4 regions of the Arthrobacter sp. NyZ413 genome follow, and region 1 is predicted to be linked to each of the others. Evidence: riboswitches for the same ligand, from Rfam matches in the RefSeq annotation. Region 1 holds a riboswitch; each other region holds the start of a gene.

Evidence for each region. Region 1 has a riboswitch for S-adenosylmethionine ahead of metX (homoserine O-acetyltransferase MetX). Riboswitches for the same ligand answer to the same signal wherever they lie in the genome.
Region 2: another riboswitch for S-adenosylmethionine. It lies ahead of ABCW42_RS18510 (DUF1737 domain-containing protein); the one in region 1 lies ahead of metX (homoserine O-acetyltransferase MetX).
Region 3: another riboswitch for S-adenosylmethionine. It lies ahead of ABCW42_RS05075 (hypothetical protein); the one in region 1 lies ahead of metX (homoserine O-acetyltransferase MetX).
Region 4: another riboswitch for S-adenosylmethionine. It lies ahead of ABCW42_RS13930 (aminotransferase class V-fold PLP-dependent enzyme); the one in region 1 lies ahead of metX (homoserine O-acetyltransferase MetX).

Annotation. Positions count from the first base shown of each region.
Region 1 is NZ_CP155434.1:1,442,825-1,450,626, reverse strand. Features, by position in the region: gene ABCW42_RS06790 (RNA-binding S4 domain-containing protein) at 1-175, shown strand, start outside; gene ABCW42_RS06785 (alpha/beta hydrolase) at 240-905, opposite strand; gene ABCW42_RS06780 (SGNH/GDSL hydrolase family protein) at 978-1,814, shown strand; gene ABCW42_RS06775 (hypothetical protein) at 1,867-2,310, shown strand; gene metX (homoserine O-acetyltransferase MetX) at 2,350-3,471, opposite strand; SAM riboswitch class IV at 3,485-3,600, opposite strand; gene ABCW42_RS06765 (S8 family serine peptidase) at 3,814-6,207, shown strand; gene ABCW42_RS06760 (bifunctional o-acetylhomoserine/o-acetylserine sulfhydrylase) at 6,276-7,592, opposite strand.
Region 2 is NZ_CP155434.1:3,962,768-3,970,569, reverse strand. Features, by position in the region: gene ABCW42_RS18540 (ABC transporter substrate-binding protein) at 1-518, opposite strand, end outside; gene ABCW42_RS18535 (ornithine cyclodeaminase family protein) at 979-1,965, shown strand; gene ABCW42_RS18530 (GntR family transcriptional regulator) at 2,039-2,710, shown strand; gene ABCW42_RS18525 (glutamate--cysteine ligase 2) at 2,830-4,071, shown strand; gene ABCW42_RS18520 (O-succinylhomoserine sulfhydrylase) at 4,079-5,287, opposite strand; gene ABCW42_RS18515 (rhodanese-like domain-containing protein) at 5,288-5,698, opposite strand; gene ABCW42_RS18510 (DUF1737 domain-containing protein) at 5,695-5,961, opposite strand; SAM riboswitch class IV at 5,974-6,086, opposite strand; gene ABCW42_RS18505 (hypothetical protein) at 6,184-6,543, opposite strand; gene ABCW42_RS18500 (cupin domain-containing protein) at 6,647-7,159, opposite strand; gene ABCW42_RS18495 (PAS domain-containing protein) at 7,152-7,577, opposite strand; gene ABCW42_RS18490 (GMC oxidoreductase) at 7,574-7,802, opposite strand, start outside.
Region 3 is NZ_CP155434.1:1,048,269-1,056,070, reverse strand. Features, by position in the region: gene ABCW42_RS05090 (ammonium transporter) at 1-50, opposite strand, end outside; gene ABCW42_RS05085 (helix-turn-helix domain-containing protein) at 304-879, opposite strand; gene ABCW42_RS05080 (sodium:solute symporter) at 1,158-2,639, shown strand; SAM riboswitch class IV at 2,765-2,884, shown strand; gene ABCW42_RS05075 (hypothetical protein) at 2,900-3,235, shown strand; gene ABCW42_RS05070 (hypothetical protein) at 3,245-3,436, opposite strand; gene ABCW42_RS05065 (VIT1/CCC1 transporter family protein) at 3,773-4,891, shown strand; gene ABCW42_RS05060 (matrixin family metalloprotease) at 4,943-5,860, shown strand; gene ABCW42_RS05055 (polysaccharide deacetylase family protein) at 5,872-6,864, opposite strand; gene ABCW42_RS05050 (purine-cytosine permease family protein) at 6,876-7,802, opposite strand, start outside.
Region 4 is NZ_CP155434.1:2,981,587-2,989,388, reverse strand. Features, by position in the region: gene ABCW42_RS13960 (S1C family serine protease) at 1-121, shown strand, start outside; gene ABCW42_RS13955 (hypothetical protein) at 152-286, opposite strand; gene ABCW42_RS13950 (hypothetical protein) at 408-776, opposite strand; gene ABCW42_RS13945 (MFS transporter) at 917-2,362, shown strand; gene ABCW42_RS13940 (metal-dependent transcriptional regulator) at 2,390-3,103, opposite strand; gene ABCW42_RS13935 (class I SAM-dependent methyltransferase) at 3,134-3,910, opposite strand; gene ABCW42_RS13930 (aminotransferase class V-fold PLP-dependent enzyme) at 3,960-5,372, opposite strand; SAM riboswitch class IV at 5,408-5,520, opposite strand; gene hisN (histidinol-phosphatase) at 5,676-6,488, opposite strand; gene rsgA (ribosome small subunit-dependent GTPase A) at 6,553-7,668, opposite strand; gene aroA (3-phosphoshikimate 1-carboxyvinyltransferase) at 7,671-7,802, opposite strand, start outside.

The sequences.
Region 1 (7,802 bases):
CCAGCTGTTGAAGCTCGCCAACCTTGTGGAGGACGGCGTGGAAGCCACCGAGCTCATCAAGAACGGCTTGGTCAAGGTCAACGGAGACATCGACGAACGCCGCGGCCGCCAGCTCCATGCGGGCGACACCGTGAGCGTCAACGGACAAACCGTCCGCATCACCAAGGATTCCTAGGAGTTTGTGTACACCTAATACCCCTCAAGAGCCGTTTTAACGGGTGTGATGTGTACACAAACTCTTAGTTGGTGAGGACTTTGTGTTCCAGGAACTCCCGGACGTGGCCGATTTCCTGTTGGTTGATGCCGTGCCACATGCCCGAATAGAGGACCTTGGTGAGGTCGGTGTGCTTGCGCGCCCAGCCCATGGTGAATTCGATCTTGTCCGGCGTGATGACGGGGTCCTGCTGGTCCCGTCCCCAGAAGAGCGGAACGGTACCGTCCAGTTCGGCGTCGCGGAACGCGGTGTCCGTTCCGGCGTCGACGGCAAAACCTGAAAGACCGACGACGGCGGCGAAGTCGGCGGGGCGCCGCCGCAACACGGAGGTGGCCATCGCCATACCCATCGAGAAACCGAGGAGCGTCACGGAACTGAAGCCGGACTTGACCGAGTCCAGCCAGGAAAGGACATACTCCGCGGCGTCCTTCACGGCCTCGAGCGAGTAGTCGATGGACGCCGTGAGCGGGAACCACGTGAAGCCCGGGCCCGTGGCGAGGGGCGCCCGCAGGGAGGCTACGACGAACTCCGAAGGCAGCAGCTCTGCCAGGCTGAAGAGGTCTTGCTCGTTGGATCCGTAGCCGTGCAACATCACCAGCAAGGGCCTTCCCGCCCGTTCGTTTTCCTCATGGGACCAGAGGACTACGGGATCCGAAAAGGACGGGGCGTGAAAGGCGGCAGCTTGACTCATGGGTCTATTCTTACAGTTACCGACGAGTAACTAGTTACGCCATGTAGCTTCGCAGCAAAGGCAGGATAGAACGTGAGTGACACTGATTCCACGGCGGTCAACGATCCCGGGGAAGGACTTCACCCGTGGACCCGGTACGTGGCTCTAGGTGATTCCTTCACAGAGGGCATCGGCGATCCCGAGCCCCACAGTCCCGGCGGCCACCGCGGTTGGGCTGATCGCGTGGCCGAGGAATTGAGCCGCGGGCACCAGGACTTCGCCTACGCCAACCTCGCCATCCGGGGGCGTTTGCTGCAGCAGATCCTCGATGAACAGCTTGTTCCGTGCATGGAGCTCAGGCCCGACCTCGTGAGCATTTCCGCCGGCGGCAATGACCTCATCCGGCCAGGAGGCGACCCCGATGCCCTGGCCGAAAAACTCGATGCCGCCGTTCAGACGCTCAGTTCCGAAGGCGCGACCGTAGTCCTGTTCAATGGACCGGACACCGCATCTTCGGTACTGAGCCGCATCCGCGGGAAAGTGGCCATCTACAACGAGAACCTGCGGACGGTGGCCGCCCGGCACGACGCCGTGGTGGCGGACATGTGGTCCTTGCGCCAACTCGCCGATTCGCAGATGTGGGACGCGGATCGCCTGCATTTCTCGCCCCTTGGCCACCATACGATTGCCGCGATGGTGCTCGATGCCCTCAACGTGCCACACCGCCTTGAGCCACTCCTGCCCAAGCCCCTCCCGCCCCGCAGTTGGCGCGAGGCACGGTCCGGAGACCTGGTGTGGGCGCGCGAGTACTTCGTTCCCTGGGTCATCCGCCGGATCCGCCACCAGTCGTCCGGCGATGGAATCCTGCCAAAGCGCCCGACGCCGGGACCCGTCTTCGGTTCCGCCGGTTCGCCCGTGCCCCGGGGCTAGCGGGTGCGGGTCTAAGCTGGAGGAAGACAGGGAGGCCGCTACCGTGAACAGTATGTTCTTCTGGATCATCGTCTGCTTTTGGCTGATTCCGATGGGAATCCGCATGTACAACCGCTCGCGCATGCGCAGGACCCGGAATGACGAGTTCGAGACCAACGGCTACCGGAATTTCCCCGTCGGCCCGCCCGGGAACTACAACCAAGGACCGCACGGGCAGAACCCCTATCCTCCGGGTCCGGCTCCCATGAACCCGCCACCCCCGGGCCGCTACGATCCCAGGCCGTACGATCCAAGCATGTATCCGCCGGAGCCTCCGGCACCACAGGCCGCTCCGCCGTCGTCATCCGCTCCGGCAGCGAACAGCACCCTCCCGCATGATGCCGCCCCGCAGGGCTACCGTGCCCGCAAACTGGCCGAACTCGACCAGCAGTACAGCGACGGGAAAATTGCCATGGAGGACTACATGAAGCTCCGCCAGGAGATCATGAACGGCTGAAGCCGCCCAAGAGGCGCAGCATCAGCCGAAGAAGCAGCATCAGCCGAAGAAGGCGTCCCGCAGCTGGGGACCGAGCTGGCCGATTTCGGTGAGGAATCCGTCGTGCCCGATGGGCGCCTCGATCACGTGGACAGGCACATCGCCCGGGAGGGCGTTCGCGAGTTCGCGTGACTGTTCCGGGAAGTAGAGCCGGTCCGAGTTCACCGCCGCGACGAAGAATTCCGCCGTGGCCACGGACAACGCGTCTTCCAAAGTGCCCCGGCCGCGCGTGACGTCGTGGCTCATGAGGGCTTCGGTGATGGCGATGTAGCTGTTGGCGTCGAAACGCTTGACCAGTTTGCTTCCTTGGTGGTCGAGGTAGCTTTCCACTTGGTAGCGGCCGCGGCGGTCCAGGCGTGCCGCGTCGAGCGGCGACTCGGCGCCCTGGGGGTTGCGTCCGAAGCGGAAGTCGAACTCATGCGCCGAACGGTAGGTGATGTGGGCGATGCGCCGGGCAAGCGCGAGCCCCGCTTCGGGGGCGGCCTGGCCGTAGTAGTCGCCGTCGTTGAAAGCAGGATCCTGCCGGATGGCTAGCGTCTGGGCTTGGGCGAAGGCGATCTGCTCGGCAGTGCTGTGGGCACCCACCGAAATGACCGCACACCGCTTGACGCGGTCCGGGAAGGTGACTGCCCATTCCAGCGCACGGGCGCCTCCCATGGACCCGCCCACCACCGTGTGCCAACTCCTGACCCCCAGTGCGTCCGCCAGCCGCGCTTCGGCCACGGTGCTGTCCCGCAGCGTCACCAGCGGGAAGCGGGAACCCCAGGGTTTCCCGTCGGGAGCGGACGACGACGGCCCTGTGCTTCCGTAGCACCCTCCCACGATGTTGACGGAGACCACGTAGTAGCGGTCTGTGTCGATGGTGGCCCCGGGACCGACGAGGTGCTCCCACCAGCCTTCCTCGTCGCTGTCGCCACGGGCCACATGCGTGCTTCCCGTCAGGGCGTGTTCCACGAGGACGGCATTGGAAGCGTCCGCGTTGAGCTGTCCCCACGTTTCGTACGCGAGGACGACGCCGGGAAGGAAACCGCCGGCTTCGAGCTCAAGGGCGCCGACGGACTGGTATTTGAGGGTTCCGTCCGAGGAACCGGAAAGGGGTACGGCTGTTGCAGCAATTGTCATTCGTTGACACCTCACATCGCGCTTGCCCGCCGCCAAAAAAGCGAAGGGCCAGGTCTTCACCCGGGGCACCCCACCGCGAGAGGAGGGTTGCCGGCCAGCAAGCCGGGGCTGTTGCTGGCACTCATGACCTTGTGTGAAGAGTCTAGGAAAAACGGCACCCTCCTGACGAAGATTATGACGACTTTGTGACAATTGATGGCCTTTTATTCGCCAAGCACGGACAGGGGCGTCCTGAAAAAGAAGGGGCGCGTGTTGCGCATGTGGCTCGATAGAATGGTGGGAAGTAGTCTCCGCCGTCGAATGCCTCCACCAGCACTGCGCGCCACAGGAAGATTGAAGATCGTGAAAAAGCCGCTCGGCCTCGTTCCGATAGCCCTGTTCCTCCTCACTTCGGGTTTCACCTTCGGAGTCCCGCTCCCCGCCCAGGCGGACAGCAGCCCTACGGCGGGCACTGGCCCCGCGGCAAGCACTGGCCCCGCGGCGGGCGAGGACCGTTACCTGGTCCACTACGTGCCAGGGACGGACGTCGCCGGCAAGGCCCAGGAGCTGCGCTCGGAGGGAGTCGCAGTGGACAAGACCTTCACGCACGCCGTGAAGGGCGCAGTTGTCACCGCGACGCCTGCCAAGGCAGCGCAGCTGGCGAAGTCCAGCCGCGTGGCATCGGTGGAACTGGACACGCCCGTCCGGATTTCAGGCACCGAGTCGCCGGCTCCGTGGAACCTGGACCGCATCGACCAGCGGGCCCTGCCGTTGTCCGGGGGCTACACACCACCGTCAAGCGGGGCCGGGGTGTCCATCTACGTCGTGGATAACGGGGTGTTGGGTACGCACCAAGACTTCGGCGGCCGGGTAACTACCGGGTGGAGTGCCTTCTCGGGACAAGCGGCCAACGCTCCGTGCACCGACCCGACCATCTCGGAAGCCGGGCACGGGACCCACGTTGCCGGCATCGCGGCCGGAAGCGTTTACGGCGTGGCAAAGTCCGCCACCATCGTCCCGGTGCGGGTCCTGGGCTGTGACGGCACGGGTTACTCCTCCGACGTCATTGCCGGTTTGGACTGGATAGTCCAGCAGCACCAGGCCGGCCAGCCTGCCATCGCGAACCTCAGCCTCTCCGGACCGGCAAACCAAAGCCTGGACGACGCCGTCCAAGGCGCGATCAACAGCGGCATCACCGTCACCCTGGCGGCAGGAAATTCCAGTACGGACGCATGCACCCTGTCCCCCAGCCGGGTGCCCGCCGCCATCACCGTCGCCGCGAGCGACAGCTTCGACGGGCAGGCATCCTTCTCAAACTACGGATCCTGCGTTGACCTGTACGCCCCTGGTGTCCAGATCACATCGGACTGGCAAACCTCGAATACAGCCACGGCTGTCCTCAACGGCACCTCCATGGCTTCGCCCCACGCCGCGGGCGCGGCAGCGATGATCCTCTATGCCCACCCGTCATGGAGTCCCGCACAGGTGGCAGCGTCCATGACCGCATCGGCAACTCCCGGCGTCATTCAATACGCGGGCGCCGGGACTCCGAACCGCCTCCTCTATGTCGGTTCGGATGACAGCAACGGGGCCGTCGTATCGCAGGGCGGCTTCGTCGCCAAGGCTCCGTTCCGGCAACTGGACACGCGCAACGGCACAGGCGGCGTCCTCGGAGCCCTCGGACCGGGCCAGACCATCAGCGTCAAGGTAACCGGCCAGGGCGGAATCCCCGCATCAGGTGTTTCCGCAGTCGCCATGAATATCACCGTGGCGAATCCGACGTCGAATGGCTTCATCACCGCTTTCGCCGGCGGCACGGTGCGGCCCGGCACCTCCAACCTGAACTTCGACCAAGGCCAGATCGTCCCGAACTTCGCGATCACGCCGGTCGCGCCGGACGGAACCATCTCCTTCACGAACACGTCCAACGGCACTGTGCAGCTCATCGCCGACACCACGGGCTACTACCTTGCCACCGGTGTGCCCTCGGTACCCGGCACGTTCTCCGCGCAGGCTCCGTTCCGGCAGCTCGACACCCGGGACGGCAGCGGTGGCGTCAAGGGGCCGGTGGCACCAGGGCAGACCATCAGGGTCCGGGTCACAGGCAGCGGCGGCATCCCGTCGTCCGGTGTTTCCGCCGTCGCAATGAACATCACGGTGGCCAATCCGACGTCGAACGGCTTCATCACCGCGTACGCCGGCGGGACCCCGCGGCCCGGCACCTCGAACCTGAACTTCTCCCCCGGCCAGATCGTGCCGAACTTCGCCATCACGCCAGTCGCGCCGGATGGAACGGTCGCGTTCACCAATACGTCCGGAGGAACGGTCCAGCTCATCGCGGACACATCGGGCTACTTCCTCGCGGGAACGCCGACGGCGGCAGGCGCGTTTTCTGCCCAGGCACCTTTCCGGCAACTTGACTCCCGCGACGGCACCGGCGGCGTCCTCGGACCGGTCGCCCCAGGCCAGACCATCAGGGTCAAGGTCACCGGCCGGGGCGGTATCCAAGCGTCCGGCGTTTCCGCCGTCGCGATGAACATCACTGTGGCCAACCCGTCGTCCTTCGGCTACATCACGGCGTATGCGGGCGGCAGCTCCCAGCCGAGCACTTCGAACGTGAACTACGCGACGGGACAGATCATCCCGAACTTCTCGATCACTCCCGTGGCCCCGGACGGCACCATTGCCTTCACCAACAGTTCCTCGGGCACAGTACAGCTCATCGCCGATACGTCCGGGTACTACATAGGGGGTTAACGGGGTCGTGGGCGCCCGCCGAAGCGGACGCCCACGACTGGACGGTCTACTGTGCCCCGGGCTTTGGCCTATGCTCCCTTGGCTGCCCTGAACCCGGCTTCGAGGTCGGCGAGGATGTCGTCGATGTGCTCGATGCCCACGGACAGCCGGACCAGGCCGGGGTTCACGCCTGCCACGGCTTGCTGTTCGGGCGTGAGCTGGCTGTGGGTGGTCGACGCCGGGTGGATCACGAGGGAACGCACATCTCCGATGTTTGCCACGTGCGAATGCAGCTCCAGTGCGTCCACGAATCGCTTGCCGGCCTCGATCCCGCCCCGAATGGTGAACGAAACAACTGCGCCGGTGCCTTTGGGACCATACTTGCGGCCGCGCTCGAACCAGGGGCTGGACGGGAGGCCCGCGTACGCGACCGATTCGACGTCGTCATGCACTTCAAGCCACTGCGCCACTTTGGTGGCGTTCTCGACGTGGCGTTCCACCCGCAGGCTCAGCGTCTCGATGCCCTGGGCGATCAGGAACGCGTTGAACGGCGATACCGCGGAACCGAGGTCACGCAGGAGCTGGACGCGGGCCTTGAGGATGTAGGAGAGGTTGGCCCCGAGGGCTCCGTCCTTGCCGAGGTCCCGTGCGTAGACGAGGCCGTTGTAGCTCGGGTCCGGAGTGTTGAAGTTGGGGAAGCGCTCCGGGTTCTTGGCGAAGTCGAAGTTCCCGGAGTCCACGATGACGCCCGCAATAGCTGAACCGTGGCCGCCAAGGTACTTCGTGGCCGAATGGACCACGATGTCCGCACCCCACTCGAGCGGACGGATCAAGTAGGGCGTCGCGAGGGTGTTGTCCACCACCAGTGGAACACCGGCCTCGTGCGCCGTCTTGGAAACGCCCTCGATGTCCAGGACGTCCTGCCGCGGGTTGGAGACCACTTCGGCGAAGAACAGCTTGGTGTTGGGCCGGACGGCGTCGCGCCACTGCTCGAGGTTGTCCGGGTCCTCCACGAACGTGACGTCGATTCCGAACTTCTTCAGGGTGTGGGCCAACAGGTTGTAGGTACCGCCATAGAGGCTCGGGCTCGCCACCACGTGGTCACCGGCTTCGGCGATGTTGAGGATGGCGAACGTCTCCGCTGCTTGGCCTGAGCTCAGCAGGAGTGCGGCCAAGCCGCCCTCGAGGCTCGCGATGCGCTGTTCGACAGCGTCCTGCGTGGGGTTGCCGATGCGGGTGTAAATGGGGGCGAGCTCGGCCAGCGCGAAGCGGTTTGCCGCGCTTTCGGCGCTGGGGAAAACGAACGAGGTGGACTGGTAGATGGGAAGCGCCCGGGCGCCTGTGGCGGCGTCCGGCTCCTGGCCGACGTGGATCTGTCGCGTTTCGAATGACCATCCTTGGGACATTGCGGACTCCTCGTTCCTCGGGTTGTTGGGTGGAGCAATGGGCCGCGGTTCAGCCGTCCGGCGCGCGGTTCCCGCCAGTCTAGGGATGGCAGCGCACTGGACGGAACCTTTGTGACGAACGCAGTAGCATTCGGTCTTCATGCGTCCCTGAGCTGCATCTTTAGTACATCCCATCTCGGTTAGGCTTGACTTAGCTGAGAGCTCAATCAC
Region 2 (7,802 bases), 1.9 Mb from region 1:
TAGATCTGGCTGAGGGCGCCGATGAAGTCGAGGTCCGTCTTTGACAGGGTGATGACGACGTGCAGATCATCCGTGGCCTTGGATGACGCGTAGTCCGAGAGGAAGGAAGCCGCACCCGATCCGATCTTCTTGGCCCGGTCGAGGCTGTACACGACGTCGGCGGCCGTAAAGGAGTTTCCGGAATGGAACTTCACGCCTTTGCGCAGCGTGAGGGTCAGCTGGGTCGCATCGCCGTTGAAGGTCCATTGCTCGGCAAGCTTCGGGACCTTCTCGCCCTTTGCGTCGAAGTCCACCAGCCGGTCGTACATCGGTGCGAGGTTGAAGTCGTTGTGCGCGTCCGACGACTGGAGCGGGTCCAGGGTTTCCGCGGTGTTGGAGCTTCCAATGACGATGGTGCTTTGCTTGGCGGAGCCGCTTCCGCCCGAGCTCGCGCCGGTAGGGAGCTGGCAGGAGTACAGCGCCATTGCCGTCGTGGCCGAGAGGAGCGTGAGCATCAGTTTCCTCTTGTGGAGATTCATTTCTTTCCTTTCGGAGCTGAACCATTCGGTGAAGTTCTCGAAACGTGGCCGGGCGGTGCATCCGACCCGTCCGACGGGGGTGGGCGGTCGTTTTGACCGGCCGCCCTGGCAGGGGGCGCCGAGCGGATCCTTGGGCGAGAATCCGTTTGGGGGAGCTCGGCGTCGGTGGTTGGTATGCAGAATCACACATTCAAGGGATTAAGTCACCCCTTTTGGCAAAAAATATGCAATTTGGCATGCCAAATCGAGTTCGGCTCTCAATATTTTGGTATACAAAAGGTCCGATGAAGGGATTGTTGCATGCGATTTTCCCGCGAGATTTCGGGATTTTAGGCGTGTTTTTCCGTGAGAACCTGTTCAGTACCCTTCACTTGGCATGCCAAAAGATCTATGATCGTCTCCACTGACGCGGTCCGCCCAGCCGTCCCCCCCACAGCACCCCACCAGCAAAGGAAGACACGTGACCCTGATCCTCTCGGCCTCCGAGCTCAGCTCCCTGGCGAACATGGCTGCCACCATCGACACGATCGAGAGGGCATTCCACAGCCTCGCAACGGGAACAGCGCACCAACCGGCCCCCGCATCCCTCCACCTGCCCTCATCGGATGCCAAGTTCCTGCCGATGGCCGCACTGTCCGACGTCGACCGCTTGGCTTCAGTGAAACTGCTCGCCGACATTCCCTCCAACCACGAGTCCGGGCTCCCGACCCAGCGGTCCACAATTCTGTTGAGCTCGCAAGCAACGGGGGAGACGTTGGCGATCCTCGATGGCCGTGTCCCTACGCGCATCCGTACAGCCGCGGCAAGCGCTGTGGCCAGCAAGCACCTGGCCAACCCGGATTCCTCGGTCCTGGGCCTCGTCGGCGCCGGGGCCCTCGCAGTGGCCCACGTGGAGGCGATGGTGGAGGTACTGCCGATCGAGAAGGTCGTTGTGTGGTCTCGCACGGAGGAGACACTCGAGAAGTTCCGTGCCCAGACGGCCCACCACAAGGTGGACATCGTGGCCGCTGGTTCTGTGCAAGAGGTAGTGGAATCGGCGCACGTGCTCTGCACGCTTACTCCCGCTACGGAGCCGGTAGTGTTCGGAGAATGGTTTGCTCCGGGCCTCCACGTGAACGCCGTAGGTTCGCGCCCCCGCCCCGAGCACCGGGAAATTGACTCGGAAGGAGTGCTGAAATCGCGGGTCTTCGTCGACAGCCTGGCGACCGCCAAGGAGAAGTCCGGAAACCTCATCATCCCGGTTTCAGAAGGCGACTACGGCTTTGACCGGGTGGAGGCGGAGCTGGGCGAGGTGATTGCCGGAAGCAAGCCGGGCCGGACGGCGACAGACGACATCACGCTGTTCAACTCGGTCGGAATCGGCCTCCAGGACCTGGCAATCGGGCGCTTGTTGTACGACCGCGCCCTAGAATTTGGCCTAGGGCTTCGCGTGGATCTCGCCCGCTAGGGCGGGGCGCCAGCTTGGGGCGGGGCGCAAACTTGGGGCGGGGCGCAAACCGGGCCAGCGGAAGGAAGAACACATGTCGGCGGAAGTGCTGGACGAGAACTCCGTAGGGTCGCCGTCGCGCGCCACGAGTGTCTACGAATGGATCCGCGAACGCATTATCGACGGGACGCTTCCGCCGGGAGAAAGGATCCGCGAGCGCGAAGTGGCCGAAAAACTGCAAGTGTCCCGAGTGCCGGTGCGCGAAGCCTTGCCCCAGCTCGAAAGCGAAGGCTACATCACCACGACTCCCCGTCGCGGCGCAGTGGTGACGCACGTGACGCTTCGCGCCGCCACCGAGCTTTTCGATGTCCGCTCAAGCTTGGAGGTCCTCGCCGCAAGATTGGCTGCCGAGGCGTGTTCAAAGGGAGCGTCGGCCGACCGTCTCCGCGAGGTACTCAGCGAGGCCCTCCAAGCGACGGAAGCCGATGAAGCCGTCCACATCGCCGACGTGAACTCACGGCTCCACGAGGAGATCCTGGCCCTGAGCGGGAACAGCCTCCTGCAGAAGCTGATGACCCCGGTGAATGGCCACGTCCGCCGCCTCTTCCATATCGCCGCTGACCGGGACCAGCACGAACTGCACCGCGAACACATCGCGATTGTCGAGGCCATCCTGCGCGGCCAAGGCGATCTTGCGGCGGCCCTCTCCTATGCCCACGTGGAGCAAAGCCGCAACGAGTGCCTGGCCATCATTGGAGGTTCCTGAACGGCGCAGCCGGATCCGACGCCAGGACTGCACGGATCCAGCAGGATCGTCCGGCCCTCCCGCAACACGTGCCGGACGGCCTCTGTCTCGGCGCCGCCGCGATGGCGCACAATTGAGGCGTGCGCACATTTGGGGTGGAAGAGGAGTTGCTGATCGTCGATCCTGTGACCGGCGAGCCGCTGGCCCTTGCCGACGCGCTCTTGTCCGGCATTGGCCAGGACCCGCATGACGACGAGAATCCGGACGACGCCAATCCGGACGGCTCCGACGGCCCTGACACCGGCCTCAGCCACGAGCTCAAGCTTGAGCAGATCGAAACCCAGACCCGCCCGTGCCGTAGCTATGCCGAACTGTTGCACCAGATCAGGAGGGGACGGGGGCTTGCGAGCCGCGCTGCCCGCCGCCACGGCGCGGCGATAGCGGCCTTGGCAACATCGCCGGTGGATTCGGCGACCCACACCACCCCGGATCCGCGGTATGCCATCATGCTCGAACGGTTCGGCATCACAGCGCACGAGCAGCTCACATGCGGATTCCATGTCCACACAGCCGTTGAGTCGCCCGAGGAAGGCGTGGTTGTCCTTGACCATATCCGGGACAAACTCGCGGTCCTGACGGCCATCAGCGCGAATTCGCCCTACTGGCGCGGGCTCGCAACAGGGTTTGAAAGCTACCGGACGCAAGCCTGGAACCGCTGGCCTTCGTCGGGTCCTTCGCCAATATACGGTTCCCTGGCTTCCTACCGTCGGGTGGTCCGGAGGTTGATCGAGACGGGGGTGTTGCTGGACGAAGGCATGATCTATTTCGACGCCCGCCTGTCCCGGCATGTTCCCACTGTTGAAGTGCGGGTTGCCGACGTCTGCCTCCGCGCCGAGGACGCGGCCCTCATCGCGGTGCTCGTCAGGGCCCTCGTGGAGACCGCGGTGCGTGAACACCATTCCGGCGTCGAACCCGCGTCCGTTCCCACCGCGCTCTTGCGGTTGGCGTCGTGGCAGGCCAGCAATTTCGGCCTCCGCACGGAACTGCTGGATTTTGGTACGTTCCGGCCGGAACCCGCGGCCGACGTCGTCTGGTCGCTTGTGGAGTACCTCGAACCCGTCCTTGCCGAACAGGGCGAGTTCGATCTTGTCCAAGCCGGCGTGGCGGCCCTTTTGGGCCGCGGAAACGGGGCGATTGAACAGCGCACCGTCGCCGGGCGCTGGAGCCGGAACCACAACGGCAGGCCCGACGCCGCCGGACTGGCCGCCGTCGTCGAGCACGCCGTGCAGATCACCATGGGTTCCGAAAAGGACGAGACCGACACCAAACCGCAACCCGTCCTTACCTGGGTGCGGCAAGACTGGCGCGAGGCCCCCAGCTAAGCCGGCACTACACCTGCTTGAGGGCCCGTTCCAGGTCGCTGATGAGGTCGTCCACGTCCTCGAGTCCCACCGACAAACGCACTACGCCGTCCGCCAGGCCGATGGCGGCGCGGCCTTCGGGTCCCATTGCGCGGTGCGTGGTGGTGGCCGGGTGGGTGATGAGGGACTTCGCATCGCCCAGGTTGTTCGAGATGTCGATGACGCTGAGCCCGTTGAGGAGCGCGAAGGCGGCTTCCTTGGCGGTGCGCCCGGCCGACGGCAACAGCTCGAAGGTCAGGACCGTTCCGCCGGCCTTCATCTGCTTGGCGGCGAGCTCGTACTGGGGGTGCGATTTCAGGAGAGGGTACTTGACCCAGCTGATGGCCGGTTGGTTTTCGAGCCACTCGGCGATCCGCAGGGCCGAGGCCGAGGAGTGGTTGACGCGCAGGCCAATGGTCTCCAGGCCTTTCGTCAGGACCCAGGCGTTGAACGCGGAAAGCGACGGGCCGGTGTGGCGCATGAGCTGCTTGACGGGGCCCTCGATGAACTCTTTGGTGCCCAGGATCGCGCCGCCCATCACGCGGCCTTGGCCGTCGATGTGCTTGGTGCCCGAGTAGACAATGACGTCGGCGCCGAGGTCGCCGCAGCGCTGTAGCAGGGGAGTGGCGAAGACGTTGTCGGCGACGACGGTCGCGCCGGCCGCGTGGGCGAGTTCGCTCACGGCCGCGATGTCCACGATTTCCTGCATGGGGTTCGACGGCGACTCGAAGAACACCGCGGTGGTGGGCACCGACAAAGCGGCACGCCACTGCTCGAGGTCCGGGCCGTCGACGAAGACGGTTTCGACTCCCCAGCGGGGCAGGATCTCGTTCAGGATGACGAAGCAGGAGCCGAACAGCGAACGGGCCGCGACTACGCGGTCACCCGCGCCGAGCAGCGCGCCCAGGGCTGTGAAGACAGCAGACATGCCCGACGCCGTCGCGAAGCAGGCTTCCGTTCCTTCCAGCAGGCGGAGCCGCTCCTGGAACGTGGCCACGGAGGGGTTGCCGTAGCGCGAGTAGACGAAGCGTTCGTCCTCGCCGGTGAACGCGCGCTCGGCGGCCTCGGCGGATTCGTAGACGAAGCCGGAGTTCAGGAAGATGGCCTCGGAGGTTTCCTGGAAGTTGGTGCGGTCAAGGCCGCCGCGGACTGCCTGGGTGTCAGGGCTCCAGCCGGCGGCGTCAGGATTGAAGGTCACTTAGATTTTCCCCAGGTTCGTCGGAAGTCCACGGTTTTTCCAGCCGTTCACGGTTCGTTCGCCGTAACGGTCCGGTTCCCCCTCAAAGCCTTCGAGGACGTTGTAGGAGGTGAAGCCTGCCTGCGTCGCGGCGATGGCTGCGGCGATGGAGCGCTGGCCTGAGCGGCACAGGAAGACAAGTTCGGTGCCTTCAGCCTCCGGGGCTTGCTGCTTCAGCTCTTCGATGAAGCGGGCGTTGGGGATTCCCCCGACCAAGTTCCACTGGATGAACAGGGGATCGTTATCGGTGGCTTTGGTGTCCGGGATGCCGATGTGGGCCCATTCGCCCTCCGTGCGGACGTCCACCAGGATGGCGCCTTGCTCCAGCTTGGCCCAGGCGTCGTGCGGGCTGAGGTCGCCTGCGTAGCTCATGCGTGGCCCTCGCCGTCGAACTCTTCGTCGGCCTGGTCAAGGGCGTCGACGGCGGTGGCAACCGCGGCGTCAGCGCTGGCGATCGCCGCCGGCAGGATGATGGCCTGTGCCACGATCACGTCGGTGCCGTTGAAGGTGGCGGCGGGGCTGCCGTGCAGCACGTATCCCTCGGCCAGGGCAGTGGAGATCCGCTCGCAGAATTCCCGTGTGTCGGGACCCGTGATGAGGCGGTAGGAGAGTTTGTCTTCAGTCGGTTCAGGCATTGCGGTGCTCCTCAGTCACGCTTGCAGTTCGAAAGTGTCGATACGCCGAGTAGTCACCTGAGGCACCCCGCCGGAGAGAGGGTTGCCGACCAGCAAGTCAGGGCTTCGCGCTGGCGCTCATTACTCAATAAGAAAAGTAACATCCACGACGGCGGCCTGCATCACCGGGCGTCGTCATGTTCCGTAACCGGCCACGCGGCGGGCTACAGACCCCGAATTGCCTTAGCCGTCCGATTCATTTTGGAGCGGTTCCAGGCTCGCTTGGAGACCCGGCGGCAGGCCATCGAAACGGGAGGCGACCCCGGACGGTGAGTGGTGGAACGTGGACCCTTGGTGCCTGCGCATTTCGAGAAGCTCGTGGACTGGGATTCCGGTGGCGGTAGCCAGTGCATGAAGCGAAAGGCTGTGGTGGTGGGCCAGGGCGAAAACTACGCCTGAGAGGGCTTCCACGCCTTCTGTTTCGTAGATTTCCCTTACGAGGTTGGCCATTCCACGCGCATCTTCGATCGATCCTGCCGAAGCGGCAGCCGCCATGGATGTGAGCGACCATGCCGCGGAGTCAGGACTGATGTAGATGCTCATGTCGATACCTTACGGATTAGGGACCTCCTGTGGAATGGGAGGAGCGGTTCGTCGTACAGGGAAGCCTGATGCGCCGGCCCCAGAACCGGCGCATCAGACGTTGTTAGCCGGCCGCCAGGCGCCGGATCAGCGCCGCGTGGCCGGGGAACGTCGAGACAAGCGACTCGACGTCCTCGTAGGTGGGTTTTGCGGAGTCCGCTGCTTCGTATCCGGGTGACAGGCTGCAACCGACCAGGGCGAACCCTCTTCCAGCGAGCTCGGCCCCGAACCACGTCGAGTGCGGAGCGATGCCCTGCAAGCTCTCGCCGGCCTCCGGGTCCGCTCCAAGGAGTGCCTCGGAATAGCCGTGGTCCGGGGAGAACACGTGCATCCTGATGGGCGCCCCGAGGTGGAAGAACCACAGCTCGTCTTGCTTCAGGGTGTGCAGCTGGAGGATGTCGCCGGCTTGCAGCAGGTACCAATTGGAGCTGTAGAGCGGGTGGCTGCCGCCAAAACGCGGGGGCAGGCCGGAGCCCGGGATGTCCTCGTCGCTCACGAGTGCCGGCGCGAACCAGCCGCCCACGCTCGCGGGGGACATGTCCAGGCGCTTGATCCAGTCCTCGGCCGTGTCAGTCATCGACCGGATCCTTCAGCGAGAAGCACACGGTGATGCCGATGATTTCGTCACTTCCCAGGGCGCGGAGCAGTCCTTTTTGCGTCACGATGTCCACGTTCACCATGCCGCCGTCCTTGGTGGGGACGGCGATCGTCTCATGGAAGTTCAGCAGCGGCTTCCCGCTTGCCATGACTTCCTTGTCGTGCGCCACGTGTTCGGCCCGCGAGTCCTGGTGGCCGATCAGCTCCGACTTGCTCATGCCCACGAGGTCGGCGAAGTTCTGGTTGACCCACAGGAAAACCGAGTTCGCGTCCTTGACCACCCAGTACACGCCGTCCTGGCGGTCAAGCACGTCGGCCACGCTCATCGGCGGGACCGTGGGAAGGATGACCGGGTCCGCGGTGGCGCCGAGTCCCGGGGCAACCGGGGTGGAGGTCATCGCGCAGCCTCCGCTCCGCCGTCGGCCTCCAGCCTTTCGGCCAGGTCCTGGGCGAGGGCCACCATGGTCATGGTGGGGTTCCACGACCCGCCGGTGGGCCACAGGCTGCCGCCCGTGATGAACACGTTCTCCACTCCGTTGAGCCGGTAGTCGGTCCCGACGACGGCACCCTCCTCCTCGCCGATCGGCAGGCTCGAGCTTTCGTGGACCAGGCCCGGGACGCGG
Region 3 (7,802 bases), 390 kb from region 1:
AGCGTCTGGGGGTTGATGTCCAGCCCGACGCTGAAAAACGCTGTGTCCATTTTGGGAGCCTTCCTGCATGTTCGGCGCTCCATGGCGCCCGCACGGCGAGACCATTTTTAAAACGAACAGGTCTTGGTACCAGGAGGTGTACCGACCTTGACGAGTAACCCAAGCTCGAAGCTACAGAAGCCCTGTTTCCACATGTGGCACAGATCATTTCCAGCATGTAACGCGAGGGGCGTCGTCGTTAATTTCTCAAGTCGGCAGAGTTTCGGGCGTGTTACACGGCGTGTTGCGGGGCCGACTACAAGCTCAGCGGCTCGCTGCGGGCACCAGGATCCAGAGCACCTCGACCGGCTCATCCGTCGGGTTGACCCAGGTATGCGGCTCGCGTCCTGGGAAGGACAAGGTGTCCCCTTGTTCGAGCTCGTACTCGTCGTTGGTAAGGATCAGCCGGATGCGGCCTTTGACCACGTGCAATACGTCGACGTCGCAGTCAACCGCGTAGAGCTCGGATTCCCCGCGCCCCCTCGGCTCGATGGACGCTTGCAGGACTTGCACGCGCCGTTCGGACCGGGCAGTCAGGAGACGCTCCACGATCCCCTGGCCGCCCAGCGAAATCCGTGGACCGTCGTCGCGGCGGGTCAGGTGGGTTTCCGGCGCCGCGAAAAGCTCGCCGATCGAGACTGAGAGCACCTGGCACAACGTCACAAGGGACGCGACCGACGGCGACGTGAGGTCGCGTTCCACGCGGCTCAGGAAACCCTTGGTCAGGCCGGTGGCGTCGGCGACCTGTTCGATGGTGAGACGCTGCGCTTGGCGGGCGGCGCGGATTCGGGAACCGATGGCAACGGGGGCGTTGCTTGGTTCAACGGGGAGAGCCTTCATTCACGAACCTTTCAGGCCGTTCCGGCGGCCCTGTCATTTCAGCAATAGTAGTCGCATCTTGACTGTTACTCGCATCACTACGTATTCTAATAGGCAACAAGTGTTGTTTGTGAGGCATTCATCACAAACCGCTCCCCAACTCACCAGAGCAGAGAATCGGCGAGTCGAAAGCGCAAAGCGCGGGCCGCCGTCGTCCTCCCCAACCGACTCTGCCAAACCCTCAGGAGCCAACCGTGGACTTCATCAATATCGCGATCGTGGTGGTGTATTTGCTCGCCATGCTGGCCTTTGGCTGGTGGGGCAAATCGCGCACCAAGAACAACAGCGACTTCCTCGTGGCCGGTCGCCGCCTTGGCCCGATGCTCTACACGGGCACCATGGCGGCAGTGGTCCTTGGCGGCGCGTCCACGGTGGGCGGCGTCGGTCTCGGCTACAAGTTCGGCATCTCCGGCATGTGGCTGGTTGTCGCGATCGGTTCGGGCGTGCTCCTCTTGAGCCTGCTCTTCGCCGGCACCATCCAGCGGCTGAAGATCTACACGGTCTCCCAGATGCTGAGCCTGCGTTACGGTCAGCGCGCCACGCAGACTTCCGGCATCGTGATGCTCGCCTACACTCTCATGCTGTGCGCCACGTCCACCGGCGCTTACGCCACGATCTTCGTTGTACTCTTCGGCTGGGAGCGCTGGCTCGCCATCGCCGTCGGCGGTGCGATCGTCCTCGTGTACTCGACCATCGGCGGCATGTGGTCCATCACCCTGGCCGACCAGGTGCAGTTCATCATCAAGACCGTGGGCATCTTCTTCCTGATGCTTCCCTTCGCGCTCAACGCGGCAGGCGGCTTCGACGGCATCCGCGCACGCGTCGATGCCAGCTTCTTCCAACTTGACGGCATCGGGCTGCAGACCATCATTACGTATTTCGTGGTCTACACCTTGGGCCTGCTGATCGGCCAGGACATCTGGCAGCGCGTCTTCACGGCCAAGACCCCGAAGGTCGCCCGCTGGGGCGGCACCACCGCCGGGCTCTACTGCATCCTCTACGGCATCGCCGGCGCACTGATCGGTCTGGCCGCCCGGGTGGCCCTGCCCAACATCGACGTCAAGTCGCTCGGCAAGGACGTCGTGTACGCCGAAGTCGCAACCCACATCCTGCCGATCGGCATCGGCGGCCTGGTCATGGCGGCAGCAGTCGCCGCCATGATGTCCACCGCTTCGGGAGCCCTCATCGCCGCGGCAACGGTGGCGCGCGCCGACGTCGTGCCCTTCGTCGCCAGCTGGTTCGGCAAGACGATCACCACGGACGACTCCACCAACCCCGAGCACGACGTCAAGGCAAACCGCTACTGGGTCCTTGGACTGGGCGTTCTCGCGGTACTCATCTCCATGGCGGCGCAAGACGTCGTGGTGGCGTTGACCATCGCCTACGACATCCTGGTAGGCGGACTCCTCGTCGCGATCCTCGGCGGTTTGGTCTGGAAGCGCGGCACGGGCATCGCCGCCGCATGGTCCATGGCCGTCGGCTCGGTGCTCACCCTGGCCTTGCTCATCGCCTACGCCACAGGCGCCATCCCGAGCGAAGACGGCGTCTACGCCAACGAGCCGATCTACTACGGCCTTGGCGCATCGCTGCTCGTCTACATCGTGCTCTCGCTCCTCACACGGCCCACCGACCCGGAGGTCCGCGAAGCCTGGGACCGCCGCGTCGCCGGAGCGGTCACCGAGGAACTCCCCTTGGATGCCCACCCGGTCGCCACGCACTGACCGTCACCGCATCGATTACGACGTCGGCGCCGCACCTTCCAGCCGGAAGGCGCGGCACCGACGTCGTGCTTAATATGGGAAACTTTTAGCCCTTTGGCGGCGAGCTGCGCCTACAGTAGAGGCAGCTTCAAGAGATGTGGCGCCAAGCTCCGACTTGCCACACGCCAACCCCATGTTCACGGGTGGTTCGGATGGGAAGCGGCCCGGCCCCGGACCAGAGACAACCGGACGGGCAAGAGCACCTCCGCGAGGAGCAGGCAATGCCTTTGCAATCCATAACCGTAGGCGGGCACCACACAGAGGCGGGTGCGCCTGGCGTTCAGGCGGGTCCGTCCGCGCCTCCCCCGAGCCACAGGTGCGAGGAAAGCGTGCGGGTGGTTCCCGGCGTCGACCTTGCACTAGGCACCATCACGTTCCTGGTGGACGGGCGCCTGGAGCGCTACTGGCATCACGAACCGCGGCTCATCACGCAAATACTGTCGTGTTCCGTCCGACCGGTTCGCTGGTTCCCGGCCACGCGCAAACTCACCCTCACGGTCGCGGCGGCCGGGCACCGCAACGGCGTGGAGCGGCATTTCATCCTGAGCGCGTTCTAGCCGCGCGGGTTACTCGGCCTCGTCAGCCTCGCGATGCTCCTCCGCCTCGTCGAGCGGAACGGTGCGTTCGTCGTCGTCGAGGACCTCGGATTGTTCGTCCCAATCCTCGTCGACTTCCAGGTCTTCGCTGTAGTCGTAGGCGGGATCGGCCTCGACCGTGGGCCGGTCGGGGTGGGGGGCGTGGGCGCCGGTGCTGTCCATGGTGCAACCTCCGTTCGACGTGGCGCTGGTCTGTCACGAGCAAGCCTGCTTAAGCTTCTTCGTGGACCCTGTCCAACCATCCCAGCACTGCCTATTCCGGTGGTCAAGGCTTCCCCGAAGGAGCCCGTTTTTACGGTGCGCCTAAACTGTCCAGTGAGGTTTGCCAGCCGGAAATCCGCGGAATTTGGCGGTAAAGTGGACATGCAATGAGGCGATGAAGCCCGCCCCAGCAACCCAGGAGTACCGGTGCACCCGCACGCAAAATCCTCACATCCAACCCCTCCCGCCCAAGAGGCCGCGGGTCCCGCAGATCCTTTGGCGAGTCCCGCAGAACCTTTGCCAAGTCCCGCAGAAGAGGCACCGGCCCCCCAGACTTCCCCTTCGTCGTCGGACATCAAGCGCTGGCGGCAGTACCTCGCCGACGAACGCGCCGAAGCCGCCGTCTACCGCCAACTGGCACAGCGCCGCGACGGTGAAGAACGGCAAATCCTCCTGGCCCTCGCAGACGCCGAAGGCCGCCACGAAGCCCACTGGCTCAAGCTCCTTGGCGAACACGCCGGGATGCCACGAGCAGCTTCGGGACGCAGCCGGATGCTCGGCTTCCTCGCCCGGAATTTCGGTTCGGTGTTCGTCCTCGCCCTTGCCCAGCGTGCCGAAAGCCGCTCCCCCTATGCCAAGGACCCCGCGGCCACCCGCGCGATGGCCGCTGACGAACAGATCCACGAAGAGGTAGTCCGCGCCCTCGCGACCCGGGGCCGCAACAGGCTCTCCGGCACCTTCCGCGCAGCCGTATTCGGCGCGAACGACGGCCTGGTCAGCAACCTTTCGCTCGTGATGGGCATGGCGGCCACCGGAGTTCCTGCCGCGGTGGTCTTGTTCAGCGGCATCGCTGGCCTCCTCGCCGGCGCGCTGTCCATGGGTGCGGGCGAATACGTGTCCGTCCGCTCCCAACTCGAACTCCTCCGCGCCACGCGTCCCACGCAGGCCACGCTCACCGCGGCACCGTCGCTGGACCTCGAGCACAACGAACTCGTCCTGGTCTACTTGGCCCGTGGCATGTCCCACGAAGCGGCCGAGCACCGCGCCGCGGAACGCATGGGCCTCTTCAGCTGCGATTGCGATCCCAGCCTCTCCCTCCACCCGGAAGAAGAGGAAACGGTGGACGAACATGAGGCCGTGGGCTCGGCTTGGGGCGCCGCATTGTCCAGCTTCTGCTTCTTCGCTTCGGGCGCCATCGTGCCCATCCTGCCGTTCATTTTCGGCATGACCGGCTTCGCCGCGCTCGCTGTAGCCGGTACGCTGGTGGGCATCGCTCTCCTGTCCACGGGCGCCGTCGTCGGCCTGTTGTCCGGAACGTCACCGCTTACCCGCGGCCTCCGGCAGCTCGCGATCGGCCTCGGCGCCGCGGCCGCTACCTACGGGCTGGGTCTCGTTTTCGGGGCCGTGATCGGATAGGGGCGCCTCTCTGTGCTTCGGCACGGGGATCAGGGACTTTGGGGGGAAGTAGTGCACTCGAATAACGGGTTCGACGGCGGCCTGCCGCCGCCGCGCACCGGAACGGTTGCCGCCGTGGTCCGGAATTTGTTGGTTGTGGGAATCGTAGCCACGGTGGCGGTGCTCGTCAGCGGGTTCCTCCGTGGGGACCCGGCAATCACCTCCTTGGTTCCGGGGTTTGCCCCTCCAACACATGGTCCGGCTACGGCCGCTCCCGGGCACGCGTCGGGGCAAGCCGCGCCGAAAGCAGCCCGGGCTCCGGACACGCCGCCGCCCGGGTACGAGGAAGCGGACCACCCCTTGGGCACCCCCGCCAAACCGGCCGTCGCCAGCGATTCCTACAAGTTCCTGGCAACCAACGATGACGGCACGCCAGTCGGTTACTCGCCGTGCCGTCCCCTGCACTACGTGGTCAACGCGGCCCAGGCTCCCGCCGGCTCCGAAGGCCTCATCTCCGACGCAATCGCGAAGATCGCCGCAGCCACAGGCCTCTCGTTCATCGATGACGGCACCACTGAGGAGAATCCTTCGGAAAAGCGAGATCCCTACCAACCGGACCTCTACGGAGACCGGTGGGCGCCGCTCCTGATTTCCTGGACCACGCCCGAGGCAGCTCCGGCCTTGGCCGGGTCCGTCATCGGCACCGGCGGCAGCACGATGTACAGCTTCACCACGGGTCCGAAGAGCTACGTCACAGGCAGCCTGGACCTCGACGCGCCACAGATCACCGAGCTCCTCGGCATCCCCGGCGGTTCGCACTATGTTTCGGCCGTCATTCAACACGAGCTAGGACATGTGGTGGGCCTGGACCATGTCCAAGACCCGGTCCAGCTCATGTACCCCGAAATCGGCGCCCCCGATGGCCTGGCCGCCGGCGACCTCAACGGACTCTACAAACTGGCCTCGGCCCCGTGCCGGAAGGATTTGTAGGGGGCAGCCCGTCAGCTCAGCGCTGTCTCCCGCGTGCGGGATGGCTTGAAGATGGCTCCGGCTCCAGGATGGCCGGGTATCTCTATCCGGGCATGGCTGTGGACTTCGTTGACCGTGGCTTTGGTGTGCTCGGCGATCCGTTCCATGGTGGTCACCCACATTCCGTCCATTGACTTCACGCGTTCAATCAACCGTTCCAGGGCAACAGCCTTGGACGGGCGCCCCGAGATGAAGGGGTGGTTGGTCAGGACGAAGCAACTGCCTTGGGAGTGGTGGGCTTCGGCTTCCAGAGTCCACATGTCGAGGACCTTGGACGGGCTCTCGATCACTCCGCTACCCGTTACTCCCGGATAGAACGCGTATTGCTCCCAGTCATCGAGCGTCCAGTCCACGGGAATTTCCACGATGTCGCGGGAATCCGTGTCCTGGGCCTCGCCTTGGGCGACGGCCATTCGATAGGGGGCATCGCCGTCGAGCAGGCTTGAATCGTAAAGGAAACCGCGGTCCGCGAGGAGTGCCGGCGAATGCCAATTCAGCTCCCACCACGGGGCCCGATACCCGACGGGTCGCACGCCGGCGACCTTGGCGAGCGCTTCCAGGCCACGGTCAAGGTAGCTTGCCTCGGTGGCGGCGTCGATTCCCTGCATGGGCTCGTGGAGGTAGCCGTGGTGGGCAACTTCGTGTCCGCCGTCGACGATCCGCCGCACCACGTCAGGGTAGCTTTCCGCAGTGAATCCAGGGATGAAGAACGTGCCTTGGATCCCTTGGCGCTCAAGGATTTTCAGGAGGCGCGGGACGGCGACCTTCGGCCCGTAGGACTGGTGGCTCATGAGGGACATGCGCCGTGTTGAGGTGGGGTCGTGGGCGATGGTGCAGGATTCGGCATCGACGTCGAACGTGAACGAAGCAGCCGCGGTGAAGCCCTCGGGCCAGGTGATCGGGTGGGTCTCGTCGGGAAAAGCGTTGCGACGCGCGGTCCGGCCGGTAGGTGCGTTGGCGGTCATGGGAGTTCCTCTCAGTCGTTGACCAGGTTGACGACGGCGGCTTCCGCAGCAGGTGGGGAACCCGCCGTCGAGGGCGGTGCGGTCGGCAGGTACCGGGCATGAACCCGCGGACCGAGCACTCCGTAGACGCTGGCGGCGACAATTCCGCCGGCCAACCACGAGAGGTCGATTCCACCCATCGCCGTGGCAATGGGACCTTGCATGATCGGGAGCACGCCATACATGAATAGCCAGGTTGCAAAGATGCCCACGATAAGGGCGGTGATCCCGGCCCGGTTGAAGGCGGGGAGCCGGCGGGTACCCACGGGGTCGAAAAGGCGATCAACGCCCACCGGGTGGCGCTTGTCCACACGGAAGTAATGCACCAGCATGATGCCTCCCCATGCCGCGACCCAGGCCACCAGGCCGCCGAGCCAGGTGCTCAGTGTTGAGGCAAAGTCCTCTTGGAGGATGAAGAACACGACGCCGGCCAAGGCAAGCACGCCGACGAAAAGGTTCAGTGACCGGCGCTTGGCTTTGATGTCGAGTGCCTGGGCGGCTACGGAGAAGGTGTAGATGTTCAGGATGTTCGTGGCGATGGGACCGTGCAGCACCAGGAAGAGGACCGGGATGGCAAGGACTCCGAAGTTGTCCACGATGAGGTGGCCGGGATCGGCTGTACCGCTCTTCGTGGCCAGGCTGGCGCCGAGGATGCCGAGCCAAACCACCGGCAGGAACTGGCCGAAGACGGAGGCCAGGTAAACCTTGCGCTTGGGAACGGAGGTGCTCACGAACCGTGAATAGTCGGCGGCGTAGGTGAACCAGGTGATTCCCCAACCGATCCCGATCACCGTCATCACTGTGGTCATGGCGGCGATCCTCGCACCGCCTTCCAGGACCGCACCCGGAGGGCCTGCGTAGCCCCAGTCGATGTTCATGCCGAACCAGGACACCGCCGA
Region 4 (7,802 bases), 1.5 Mb from region 1:
CCTGCAGAAACTCTTGTTCTCGCAAGCGATAGGGGAACCGTTCCCGCTGACGGTCCTTCGTGACGGGAAGGTCCTCGCGATCGTAGCCGTTCCCAGCGAGATGACCGACGGCGACGCATAGAGCAGCCGGGGCGATCGGCCCCGGCTGGCGCTACTTCTTCCGCAAACGGGCCACGGGATCCGCGGCGGCGTCGGTGTCGTGCTTCGCACGCTTCACGGCCCGCTTTTCCTTGATGGTCTTGATGCTTTTCTTCATCTCGTGCTGGTGCGGCGCTTTGTCAGGCATGTCATGCTCCCTAACTACGGATCTTCATTGAAGACCCTGCAAAGAGGGCCCTGAAGGACCCTCTCCTTGTAAGCTACGCCTGTTTTGGCCGAAAGCAACCGGCCTCCAACCGCCCTGAGCGTCAGGAATCAGCCGGGACGTCCACGATGCCCACGAACCTCGAACCGATCCCCTCGAACTCGCTCCGGACTTCTCCGGGCAGCACTCCCGGAACTTCACTATCACGGTGGTGTCCGCAGAAGACATAGGTGAATTCCGGCCACCACTTCTTGGGGCGGGCAGCCTCGGCGTAGCCGCACACCACACAGTTGAGGTGCACCCAGACAGGCCTCTTCCCCGTGCGGTTTGCACGTGACTGGACCAGCCACGCGGGCGGACTGTCCTGCAGTTCAGTAAGCTCGGCCTGCGACAACCTGGCGGGAATTCCGTGGCGCTGCGCCATTTCAAGGGGAATGTCGAGGGCTATGGCGGCGTCACGTCTACTGATCACCTTTCAACGATACGGGACTCCCGGCCGTCGCCGGTCCCGGGTCGCTCGCCCGGCGCGTGGCCGCCGGTCCGAGAGCCGGCACCGGCCCCGGGGAACCGGTGCCGGATCCGCCTCGTCCCCGGTAGGCGTAGGCTGTGCTCATGACCGATGCAGCGGCCCTGCTGCCAAGCACTCCGCTGCAAAAGCGGGTCCTTGTCGTGGCTATCGTGGCTTCCTTCATTGCCATCCTTGACGGCTTCGTGGTGAACCTAGCTCTCCCCGCGATCGGCCGTGAGCTTGGCGGCGGGCTCGTGATCCAGCAGTGGGTAGTCGATGCCTACCTGCTGACCCTGGGCGCGCTGATTCTGGTTGCTGGTTCGTTGTCCGACCACTTCGGCCGCGCCCGGATCCTTGAGTGGGGACTTGCCGGCTTCACCTTGACCTCCGTCACGTGCGGACTCGCGTGGAACGGTGAAGTGCTGGTGGTGTCGCGTGCGCTGCAAGGAATCGCCGGGGCGCTGTTGGTTCCGAGCTCGCTCGCCATGATCGTGACCTTTTTCTCCGGCCCGGCGCAGTCCAAAGCGATCGGCCAGTGGTCCGGCTGGACGAGCGCGGCGGCCATTGTTGCGCCGTTGATCGGGGGAGCGTCCGTCGACCTGCTCTCCTGGCGGGTCATCTTTTTCATCAACGTAATTCCAGCCGCCGCCGTGTGGCCCATCCTGATGGGCCTGCGGAAGTCCGACGCAGAGACGGACACCAGCAAGAAGATCGACTACCTTGGCGCATTCCTGGCCATGCTTGGACTGGGCGGCCCGGTATACGCCTTCATCGAGCAAGGACGGATGGGTTGGAACAACATGCTCGTCTGGATCCCGCTCGTGATCGGGGCCATTGCGTTGGCGTTCTTCCTGGTCCATGAAGCCAGGACGCCGGCACCGATGCTGCCTTTGCGGCTTTTCGGCATCCGCAACTTCGGCTGGGGGAACCTAGCAACCCTTGCCATCTATGGGGCGCTGTCCTTTGGCTTCTTTTCGGTGGGCATCTACCTCCAGCAAGTGGGCGGCATGAAGGCCACGACGGCGGGGATCGCCTTGTTGCCTTCCACCCTCCTCCTGATGCTGACTGCGTCCTTCTTCGGCGGCCTCGCCGGCAAGTACGGGCCCCGCTGGTTTATGGCGGCCGGACCGTTCATTTGCGGAATCGGCTTCCTCATGACGCTGACCGTCCAAGACCCGCTGAACTACTGGACGCAGGTCCTGCCGGGGCAGATCGTCTTCGGCATCGGACTTAGCACCTTGGTGGCACCCCTCACCGCAGCGATCCTTGGCGCCGTCCCTACCGAGGAAGCTGGGATCGGGTCTGCCGTGAACAACGCGGTTGCGCGCATCGCGGGTTTAATCTGCATCGCGTTCGCGGGCCTCATTATCGGACCGGTCTTCACCCGCCAGGGTCTCTACAACGCGGTGATCGTCACGGCGGTGCTGTTCTTCATCGGGGCCACGGCTTCCGCCGTCGGGATCCGCAATCCTGTACTGGGAGCCCCGGTGACGGAAGCTGCGGAAGGTTCGGGGCCCGACGACGGCGGGTCGGCTGCCCAGCGGGCGTGACCCGAAGTGGTCCAAACGCGAGCGGGATCAGCGTCCTGCGAGGACGCACCCTTCGTGCTCGATGTCCGTGGCGACCCAGAGAGCCGAAGTCACTTCGTCGCCGAGGTCGTAGTCCCGGCTTTCGCCGCCATGCGCGATCCGGACCACGAGCGCGCCACCGAACGGCTTGCGCCCGATGACCTCTATTTTGGCGTCAAGGTCGATTTCCTCAGCGGAAAGATAACGCAGGAGTTCGGGGTTCTCGTCGCTGATCCGGGTGATCTTGCCCGAATGGCCGTCGTCGAGCTCGATCATCCTGTGTGCATGCGGGAGGTTCACTGAACCGTCGGCCGCCGGGATAGGGTCCCCGTGCGGATCGCGGGCCGGGTTGCCCAGCTTTGCGGCCATCCGCTCAATGAAAGTATCCGTGACGGCATGCTCGAGCATCTCGGCTTCGTCATGCACTTCATCCCAGCTGTAGCCCAACTCGCGGACGAGGTACGTCTCAATCAGGCGGTGCCTGCGCACCATGCCCAGGGCGAGTTCCATTCCCTGCGGCGTCAACGTTATGGCGCTATAAGGCTGGTGGTCCACGAGGCCTTGGTCCTTGAGCTTGCGGACCATCTCGGAAACCGAGGAATTGGCCACGCCCAAGCGCTGTGCGAGCTGGGAGGAAGTGATGGGCTTGTCCTGCCACTCCGTGAAGGAGTAGATGACCTTGACGTAGTCCTCGATCGAGGAGGAGGGCGCACTGGTCTTCACGCTTCCAAGCCTATCGTGAACCGTCACTTCTCAGGCTTTCCGCGCCCGCCAGCTCTGGGTCAGATACGGGAGCATGAGCACATCGCCGTCGACGTGGCCGAGATGTTCGAAGAGGTACCACTGGAGATTGCCCATGACCTTGGCTCGCGTGACGTCGTTGGCCCTCAAGTAGTAGCTGCGCGACTTCACCAATTCGAGGAGATCTTCTGGCGTCACGGGATCCTCCCAGCGGGTCAGGTGGCTCTCGAGCGCCGTGAATTCAGGTCCTATCGCTGGCCGGAAGTCCGGTTTGTGGACGTCGCCGGCGTGCATGATACGGGACAAACGGTGAACCCACGGCACGGAGGTATCCAATTGGTTCCAGACCAATCCGATCACGCCTCGGGGCCGAAGGATGCGGGCCGCTTCCCTGCTGGCCGCGAGGGGGTCGAACCAGTGCCAGGCTTGGGCAACGCTGACGACGTCGAATGCTGAGTCCGCCAGTCCAGTTGCCTCGGCTGTTCCCTCCAAAGCGTTCACCTGCGGGTACGCCTTCCGGAGCTGGGCGAGCATGTCCGAGGACGGGTCCACGGCGGATACCGCCAGTCCGCGCTCCACGAGGAGGGCGGTGAACTTTCCGGTGCCGGCACCGACGTCGGCCGCATCATGCGCACCGTCCGGTATCAGCCAGTCGGCGGAATCCGCGGGGTACCCGGGCCGGACGCGCTCGTAGTGCTCGCCGCCGTCCTGGAAGCTTTGGCCGAGTTCGAGGCGTCGTTGCTCAAAGAGCTTAGGACCGGTTGATGTGCCTTTGGGTCGTGGAACCACCCAGGAACTCCTTCGTGGGGCGTGGAAATACCCTACGAATCTACCTCAATCAGTCAGTGCTGCAGGGTGCGGCGCCGGCGGTCCCCGGAGTGTTCGGGGCCCATTCAGGGTAGCTGCGGTGGTCGTTTGCCGGCACCCAGCGGCCTGCATCAACCACGTAGTCCCAGCCAAGGCCGTCGCTCTTGAGCGCCTTTATTCCGGCAATGAGCCGCGTGGCGTCCTCCAAACGCGAACCGACGCCGAAGCTAGCCCGCAGGGATCCGGACGGAAGGCCGAGCCGCTTGAGCAGGGGATGCGCGCAGAACCGGCCGTCACGCAGGCCAATTCCATGCTCTGCCGCGAGGTACGCCGCGACAAGGCCGGCGTCGTAGCCTTGCAGCGAGAAGTTCACCACGCCGATGGTGTCGGCGGGGTCGGTATCGCTGAAGATCTGGTGGACGGTCACGCCGTCGATTTCCTTGAGGCCGTCGATCAAGTGCGTGCGGATGTCGGCTTCATGGGCGTGCCATTCGTCGTTGTCGAGGCTGGCGATGACCTGGGTGGCCCGCGCAAGCGTAGCGGCGCCGAGGACGTTCGGCGAGCCACCTTCGTGCCTCGCGGGTCCCGTGGCCCAGCTGACGGAATCAAGCCGCGCTTCGCGGACAGCTCCGCCGCCGGCGAGGTGAGGGGTACCGGCGTCGAGCCAGTCGGGGCGGCCCACCAGGACACCCGAGCCGAACGGTGCGTAGAGCTTGTGTCCGGAGAACACCAAGTAGTCGATGTCCGCCGCGGACACATCAATCCGGCGGTGCGGCGCGAGCTGTGCCGCGTCAACCACGATTCGCGCGCCAAACTCGTGCGCAAGCTCCGCCAACGCCTTGATGGGCAGGATTTCGCCGGTCACATTCGAGGCGCCGGTGACGGCAAGGAGGCTGACTCCGCCCTGGGCGAGTGCAGCGCGGACGTTGTCTACGGTCTCCGCCAAGGTTTCCGCCGCGATAATGCTACGGTGCGGAACTCCTTGCCACGGGAGGAGATTGGCGTGGTGTTCGATGTCCAGGTACAGGACTTCGCCAAGGTACCGGCCATCTTCCGCAGGCAAGCAACCAGCCAGGAGGTTGAGGGAATCCGTGGTGTTGCGCGTGAAGATGACGGAGTCGTCCGGACGTCCACCGACGAATTCGCGCACGATGTTGCGGGCGTTCTCATAGACGGAAGTGCTGATTTGCGAAGCGTAGCCGGCACCGCGGTGCACGCTCGCGTAGTACGGAAGGATCTCGTTCAGGTACGCCGAGACTATTGTCAGCGCAGGAGCTGAAGCACCGTAGTCAAGGTTGGCGTACCGGACATGGCCGCCTTGGATCAGTGGAGCCTGCAACTCAGCACCTGTAACGGCGGCCAGCGGGCGGGCCGCGGGGGATTCGACGCTGGAAAATGCTGAAGCAGCGGCGATGACGGGAGAAGTAAACGTAGCTGTGCTCATGGAACCTCACTCAAGAGGGACCCCTGGTGACAGGGGATCCGCGCTTGCCGTATCCGTTCCGGACCGGCCGGGTCGTCACCCGGGGCACCCCGCCGCGACGGAGGGTTGCCGGCCAGCAAACCGGGGTTTCACGCTGGCACTCGTGACCTGTAAAGAGACTAGGACACGGGCGCGGAGGGTTCCAAGGCGGTTCGTATTGTTAAGCGGATATTACGATCGCCGAAAAAACGCCGTTCCGTCGAAGAAAAAGTGGCGGACGCCCCGAAAAAGGGACGTCCGCCGTCGAATATTCAGCAAACCCGATTAGAGGAGATCGTCGATTTCCGGATTGAGCCGCTTGAGGACTTCCGAATGGAGGATCGAATTGGTGGCCACGGCATTGCCGCCGAAAGGCCCGTCAGCGCCTTCCAACGAGGTGAAGCGCCCGCCGGCTTCCGTGACGATCGGCACCAACGCGGCCATGTCGTACAGCGCGAGTTCGGGTTCGGCGGCAATGTCCACGGCGCCTTCGGCCACGAGGCAGTAGGACCAGAAGTCGCCGTATGCGCGGCTGCGCCAGACGTCCTTCTCAAGACCCAGGAAGTTGTCCAGCGAACCCTGTTCCTTCCATTCGGAAAGCTCGGAATAGGACAAGGAAGCGTCCTCCAAGCGAGACACATTGGAGACCTTGAGCCGCGTGGCGGCTGCGAGCGAGCGGCCCATGTAAGCGCCCGAACCCTTGGCGGCCCACCAGCGCTTGCCGAGCGCGGGCGCGCTGACGAGCCCCACCACCACTTCGCCTTCGTCCACGAGGGCGATCAGCGTTGCCCATACCGGCACCCCGCGTACGAAGTTCTTGGTCCCGTCGATGGGATCGATGATCCAACGCCGTGAGCCGTGGCCGCTGCTGCCGAATTCTTCCCCGATGACGGCATCGCGCGGACGGGAACGGGAGAGCTGCCCGCGGATCGCTTCCTCGGCTGCTTTGTCGGCGTCAGTGACAGGGGTCAAGTCCGGTTTGGTCTCGACCTGCAGGTCCAGGGCCTTGAAGCGCTCCATGGTCAGGGAATCGACGGAGTCCGCCAGGACATGGGCAAGCCGCAGGTCGTCGTTGTAGCTCGGATCGGGTTGGGTCATGATTACAAACTACCGTCTATTGTGCGGCGAACTGTGGATGTCGGGGCGCTACTGAGGGGCGGAACTAGGTGACGCTGCCCAGTTCTTTCGTCTCTTGGGCTTCCTGGCGCGGGTCAGCCCCCAGGAGCCGGCGCAACGACGCGAGCCGGGCAGGTCCGGCCTCGCCCGCATGGCCTTCCGCGACCCACGAATCGAGCCCGCAATTGACTGCACTGGCATCATGCTTGCAGCCGCGCTCGCACGTATCCGTGCCGGGTTCGAGGTCGGGGAACGCATGCAGGATGCGGTCGGGATCCACGTGGGCCAAACCGAAGGATCTGATGCCCGGGGTATCGATGATCCAGCTTCCGTCCGGGGCGTCGCTCAGCTTCAAGGCGAGGGCGGAGGAAGAGGTATGCCGTCCGCGGCCGGTTACCGCGTTGACCCCGCCGGTGGCACGTTCCGCGCCCGTGAGGGCGTTGACCATGGTGGACTTCCCGACGCCGGAGTGCCCCAGGAGGACTGTGACTTTGCCATCCAGGTGATTCCGCAACTGCCCGACGGCGCTTCCGTCCAGGCGCGCGGACATGCCGTCATCGGAGCGTGCATCGATACCGGAAGCGTCGGCGTCGGCTGTCCGGCTGATGATGACCGGGAAACCGAGGCTCACATAGTTGGCGAGCAATTCGCCCGGGTCCTTGACGTCCGCCTTGGTGACGAGGAGCAGCGGCTCAATTCCGGCGTCGTACGCTGCCACGAGGGCGCGGTCGATGAATCCGGTGCGCGGCTCGGGATTGGCGGCGGCGACCACCACCACGAGCTGGTCGGCGTTCGCGACGACGGCCCGCTCGACGGGGTCGGTGTCGTCGGCACTGCGCCGCAGCAGGGTCTTGCGCTCTTCCACGCGCACCAGCCTGGCGAGGGTGTCCGGCGCGCCGGACACGTCTCCGACGAGCGCCACGAAATCGCCGGGCACCACAGGGGAGCGCCGCAGTTCGCGGGCACGCGCCGCGATGACGACGCGCTCGTGGTCGGAGCCTTCGCCCACCACCGCGGTGTAGCGGCCGCGGTCCACCGTGATGATGCGCCCGATCACCGCGTCATCGTGGCTGGGACGGTCTTTTGTGCGGGGGCGTGAGCCCTTCTTGTTGGGGCGGATCCGGACGTCGGATTCGTCCCAGGAACGTGCGTCGCGGGCCATTGTCAGTTGCTGGACCCTGCCGAAGCCGTGCCACCGGCGGGGGCGTCCGCGGCCAGCATCGCCGTCCAGATCTGCGGAAATTCGGGCATCGTCTTGGACGTTGTGGCGATGTCCTCCACCTGGACGCCCTCGAC